DNA from 2 places in the Heyndrickxia faecalis genome. Region 1 is predicted to be linked to the other one. Evidence: predicted binding sites of a transcription regulator. Region 1 holds the regulator's gene; the other holds the start of a gene.
What was found. Region 1 encodes Rex, which represses fermentation and respiration genes when NADH is low (regulators of the CRP and FNR family bind a similar motif). Its sites were predicted from a motif close to TTGTGAAATATTTCACAA; they were not measured.
Positions count from the first base shown of each region.

Region 2: the regulator Rex is predicted to act here: its motif matches at 960-977, upstream of pflB (formate C-acetyltransferase).

Region 1 is NZ_CP158453.1:352,239-355,449, forward strand. It holds gene ABR335_RS01705 (transposase family protein) at 1-474, opposite strand, end outside; gene ABR335_RS01710 (redox-sensing transcriptional repressor Rex) at 928-1,611, shown strand; gene tatC (twin-arginine translocase subunit TatC) at 1,762-2,526, shown strand; gene ABR335_RS01720 (YdiK family protein) at 2,563-2,757, opposite strand; gene ABR335_RS01725 (CPBP family intramembrane glutamic endopeptidase) at 2,757-3,211, opposite strand, start outside.
Region 2 is NZ_CP158453.1:1,016,856-1,020,066, reverse strand. It holds gene ABR335_RS04695 (iron-containing alcohol dehydrogenase) at 1-830, opposite strand, end outside; gene pflB (formate C-acetyltransferase) at 1,209-3,211, shown strand, end outside.

The DNA of each region.
Region 1 (3,211 bases):
ATGTTTCTTATGAAAGGTGTGTAATCCAGTTCCATCAATGATGACACCCCAGTACTTTCCTTCAATTCGATAAGACTCGAGAGACCTTTTTTTCAATAATTCTTTAATCATATACGTTCTAATTTTTTCTAATTCATTTACATCTAAGCCAGATAAAAAGTCGTTAATTGTATCATAATGTGGAAGTTCTTCAAGAAAATCTAAGCCTAACACCTTCCCTACATTTTTAATACATTCTTCTTTATTAAAACGCTCACTCATGTTTCTCATGGATTTTAGGCCGGTCATATTTTTCAACATCATCGTAAATAAAAGGACCTCTGGACCATAAGTGATATAGCTTTGATGTCGGTGGTCTGCTACCTTTTTTAGGTTATTCATCAGGTCTTTGAAAAAATGCTTCTGAATTTTAAGGAACTCGAAAAAATAATTTGCTTCTTTTTCACGATTTCTTTTTTCTTTTCTAGTAACCAAAATAAAAACCCCCTCAAAACAGCCAAGTTTAATTAGGGCTTGCTGAACGAATCAAATTTTAGCTTGTATTCGACTTGTCACTAAGCCATACCAAAATATTCGTCCAGCAAGCTCTAATTATTTAAATTATTACATATTTGGCCGTATTTTTGGGGGGGATACTTAAATTATCACGAAAAATTTTTACTCCTCAGAGCTGCGTGATCGGAATTTGTCAAAAAACTTTTCACATAAATTCGTAAAAACCCATGAAAAAAATGCTTACTTGTGATATATTTAACATAGTTGGAGAGAGAAAAAGACGCATGCAGGCATTTTTTTAAAACATATTTTTTCTTTGCTCAGATAGGAGTAATATTATAATGAAGAATGGCAGCGCTGCCATTCTGGAATGGACGCACGATTGGAACCAACAGCACAAAAAACTTAAGCTTTCAACTTGGGGGATTTCACATGAAGGATGAATCAGTAAAAATACCGCAAGCCACTGCAAAACGGCTTCCATTATATTACCGGTACCTGAGAAATTTATATACACTTGGCAAGCAAAGGGTATCCTCGGCGGAACTGAGTGAAGCGGTGAAAGTCGACTCCGCTACGATACGCAGGGATTTTTCCTACTTCGGGGCACTTGGAAAAAAAGGTTATGGTTATAATGTAAAATATTTATTGTCTTTTTTCGGCAAGACGCTGAACCAGGATGAGATCACAGATGTAGCGCTGGTTGGCGTTGGGAACCTCGGTACAGCCCTTTTGAATTACAATTTTTCGAAGAATAACAGCGCACGGATTGTGATGGCATTTGACAATGACCCCGGGAAGGTGGGGAGCCATGTTGGCAATGTGCCTGTTTACAGCATGGACGAATTAAGAGAACGGCTTTGCGCGGAAGATGTGACGGTTGTGATTTTGACGGTCCCCGCTTCCAGTGCCCAGGCAGTGACAGACGAGCTTGCCAGTACAAATGTAAAAGGCGTTTTAAACTTTACACCTGCCCGGCTGAACGTGCCGCCGGATATCCGCGTCCATCATATTGACCTGGCCGTGGAACTGCAGGCACTGATCTACTTTTTAAAACATTATTCAAATGATGAAGAAAATTTGAAAGAAACAAAAGAGCCGGTTGCGAAGCCATAGCCAAAAAGCTTTTTTTCCGTTATCATAGTGGGTACAGGGGGTGGCCCGATTGAAAACGGAATGCAGGCGCAAATGGCAATGGCCGGATTTGGCTGTGGCGTGCAAAGGGAAAAGGGCGGATTCAACGCCGGCACTTAAAGGGGAACGGCGATGAATACGAAAAAAATGCCGGTTACCGGACACATCCAGGAATTGAGAAAGCGGTTAATTACCGTTCTCATTTTCTTTCTGTTTGCCCTGGTTGTTGGCTTTTTTACCGCAAAACCTGTTATACGTTATTTGCAGCATGCCAAAAATGCCGGCATGTTCACGATGAATGCCTTCAGGGTAACCGATCCTATTAAGGTTTTTATGGAAGTTTCGGTTGTGATCGCATGCCTATTGACCCTGCCGGTGATTTTGTACCAGCTTTGGGCGTTTATAAGCCCGGGGCTGTATGAGAAAGAAAAGAAACTGACATTAAGTTACATTCCTGTTTCCATCTTGCTTTTTATAGCCGGCGTTTCTTTTTCCTATTTCGTGCTTTGTCCGCTGATGGTGAAGTTTATGATGGGCTTGTCAAATGAAATGGGCATTCGTGCGGTGATCGGGATCCGGGAGTATATTCAGTTTCTGCTAGAGATCACGCTTCCGTTTGGCTTTGTGTTCCAAATGCCGGTCGTGGTCCTGTTTCTGACCCGGCTTGGCATCATTACGCCGAGACTGTTGAAAAAGGTAAGAAAATATGCGTATCTTGCTTTGATTGCAGCTGCCGGCATCATCACCCCGCCGGACGTGTTTTCGCAGCTGATTACCTTTGTTCCACTCGTTTTGCTGTATGAAGCAAGCACACTGATTTCGAAAATGGCGTACCGCAATGCCAAAAAAGCGGCAAAAGAAATGCCAATGGATGAACAGACGATTGCTTCTGAATAAGAAAGCCGTTTTCCGGACGGAGCCGGAAAACGGCTTTTATTTTTTCACTGAGTTTTTCAGCTTGAAATGGAGAAAGATCAGCCTGATGCCGGAACCCAGATCCAATGTTGCAATCAACAGCAGTAAATAAGAAAAAAAGCCCCAGCCGCCCACTTGTACCTGCTGAATGGCAAAATAAGTGAACAAAGCCCCGAGCAGGCAGTTTACAATCCCTGAAAAAAGTGGTCTCATTATAGAAGTCCTCCAATTGAGCTGTAAATTTCATGTACGGATGTCTGCAGAACGGACGGGTGCAAAAGCAGCCTCACGACCACAATCGTGTTCATGGAAACATGCGCAAACATGGAAACGGTGATCCGGTTTGTTTTCTCGTATAAATAAGCGAGCGTCAGCCCTAAAAGGGAATATAAAAACAAGTGGCTCGGTTCGGTATGCGCGAGTCCGAAAATAACCGAGCTGACAATACCGGATAAAAGGAATGAAAAGCGCCTGCGCAGCGTGCCGAAAATGATTTTCCGAAAAACGATTTCCTCGAGAATCGGCCCTGCGATCGAGCTGATGAGGATGACGAGCGGAAATCTTTCAATCAGCGCCATGATTTGCTGCGTATTGTTGGAGGCAGCCGGGGCACCGAATAATGATTCAATGATCGCGGCTGCAGTCTGGGCAAAGAAACAAAGAAAGA
Region 2 (3,211 bases), 660 kb from region 1:
TTATAGAAACCGCCGAACTGGTGCGCAATCGCGTGGACATAGCCCAAAGATGCATTATTAAACGCCATGCCTGCCAAATACTGCGCATATACCATTTGTTCACGCGCTTCCATATCATTGCCGTTTGCAACAGCCTTTGGCAAATATTGCGGAATAATTTGGATCGCTTTAATGGCGCATGCATCTGTTACCGGTGTGGCCGCAGTTGAAACATACGCTTCCACTGCATGGGTCAAAGCGTCAAGCCCCGTTGCCGCAGTTAAAGACGGCGGCATCCCGACCATTAATAATGGATCATTAATGGACAAAACCGGTGTCACATGTTTATCTACAATCGCCATTTTCACTTTCCGACTCGTATCGGTAATAATCGTAAATTTTGTCATTTCGCTGGCAGTCCCGGCTGTTGTATTAATTGCAACGAGCGGCACCATTGGTTTTTCAGAACGGTCCAGCCCTTCATAATCATGGATTTTGCCCCCATTGGCCGCAACGAGCCCGATCCCTTTTGCACAGTCATGCGCGCTCCCGCCGCCAAGTGAAACGATTGAATCGCAATTTTCTTCATGATAGGTTTTTAACCCGTCTTCCACATTTTTGTCTGTCGGATTTGGTTCAGCCTTCGGATAGATCGCCACTTCCAGGCCGGCTTCTTTTATATAGGCTGCAATTTTTTCGGAATACCCCAGTTGGTGGAGCCCTTCATCGGTTACAATCAGCGGTCTGCGACACCCAAGATTTTTCAGCCTGTTTCCAATTTCTTCTGCCGTCCCCTGTCCAAACAAGTTTACGGAAGGCATTTGAAAATCAGTACGTAATCCTGTTAACATCTTTCCCCACTCCTTTTATGTAACTGCTTACATGAAAAATATAACGCAACCGCTTTCATATGGCTGTGCCAATTTTGTGAAATATTGAGCATGTTACCAAATCACAAACTCTCCCCAAGAAAAATAATCATGTGAAAAACTGATCAATTTGTGTTATAACACGCTTTCATCGCATTTTTCTATTATATATCTACGGCCAAATGTTTTGAACATTCTTTGACAACTGCTTTTTTTGGCCCCAAAATGTGAACGCTATCACTATCTTTTTAAAATCGACCATGCTAAAATGAAAGCGTAATAAGAAATGTTCACTATTTAACAAACAAACATCCAATTCTGAAGGCAGCTCATTAATAGGCTTAAAGGAGGCCATTTAAAATGACTGAACAATTACTGACAAAAGCAACGCTCTCCAAAAAACAATGGGAAGGCTTCAAAGGAGGAAACTGGCAAAAAGAAATCGATGTAAGGGACTTTATTCTGAAAAATGTAACCCCTTACGAAGGCGATGAAAGCTTTCTTGCCGGCCCGACTGAAGCCACTTTAAAATTATGGGATCAGGTCATGGAACTGTCGAAACAGGAACGCGAAAAAGGCGGCGTCCTGGATATGGATACGAAAATTGTATCTACCATTACATCGCATGGCCCGGGCTATTTAAACAAAGAACTTGAAAAAATTGTCGGTTTCCAAACCGATAAACCGTTCAAACGTTCGATGATGCCGTTTGGCGGAATCCGGATGGCAGAAAGTGCCTTAAAATCTTACGGCTATGAAATTGATCCGGAAATCAAACATATTTTTACAGAATGGCGGAAAACCCATAACCAAGGTGTATTCGATGCCTACACACCGGAAATCAAAGCTGCACGGCATGCCGGCATTGTAACAGGCCTTCCGGATGCTTACGGCCGCGGCCGCATTATCGGCGACTACCGGCGCGTTGCCCTTTACGGTGTAGATTATTTAATTGAGCAAAAGAAAAAAGATCTCGATTTAATCGGCTGCGGCTTGATGACAGAAGAAGTCATCCGTGAACGTGAAGAACATTCGGAACAAATTCGTGCATTGCAAGAATTGAAACAAATGGCACAAAGCTACGGATTCGATATTTCCGAACCGGCTTCAAACGCACACGAAGCTTTCCAATGGCTGTATTTCGCGTATCTGGCTGCCATTAAAGAACAAAATGGCGCGGCCATGAGTCTTGGGCGCACATCCACTTTCCTTGACATTTATATTGAAAGAGATTTGAAAAACGGTGTCCTGACTGAACGGGAAGCACAAGAACTCGTCGACCACTTTGTCATGAAACTCCGCCTCGTCAAATTTGCAAGGACGGAAGATTACAATGAACTGTTCAGCGGCGACCCGACATGGGTAACAGAATCGATCGGCGGCATGGCTTTGGACGGCCGTACACTCGTTACGAAAAACTCGTTCCGCTTCCTGAACACGCTTGATAATCTCGGCCCTGCGCCGGAACCGAACCTGACCGTGCTCTGGTCGACGAAACTGCCGGATAAATGGAAACAATATTGCGCGAAAATGTCGATCAAGACAAGCGCCATCCAATATGAAAACGATGACTTAATGCGTGAAGAATACGGCGATGATTATGGCATTGCCTGCTGTGTATCGGCGATGCGGATCGGCAAACAAATGCAATTCTTCGGCGCCCGTGCCAACCTGGCAAAAGCTTTGCTGTATGCGATTAACGGCGGCGTTGATGAACGGTATAAAATGCAAGTCGCACCTCCGTTCCAACCGATCACATCGGAATATCTCAATTACGATGAAGTAATGGAAAAATACGACCGGATGCTTGACTGGCTTGCAGGCGTTTATATCAATGCTTTAAACATCATCCATTATATGCATGACAAATACAGCTACGAACGGCTTGAAATGGCATTGCATGACCGCAATGTACTGCGCACGATGGCTTGCGGCGTTGCCGGCTTGTCTGTTGCGGCCGACTCTCTAAGCGCCATCAAATATGCGAAAGTAAAAGTCATCCGTGACGAAGATGGCCTTGCCGTTGACTATGAAGTCGAAGGCGATTATCCGAAATACGGCAACAACGATGACCGCGTCGACCAAATTGCCGTCAATCTCGTCAAGTCGTTTATGCAAAAACTGCAAAAATATCCGACTTACCGGAACGCTGTCCATACTTCTTCGATCCTGACAATTACATCGAACGTTGTATACGGCAAGAAAACAGGAAGCACACCGGACGGCCGGAAAGCAGGCGAACCGTTCGCCCCTGGCGCAAACCCGATGCACGGCCGCGATTCGCACGGCGCAGTCGCATCGTTGACATCTGTTGCGAAACTGCCTTATAAATATTCGCTTGACGGCATTTCCAACACTTTCTC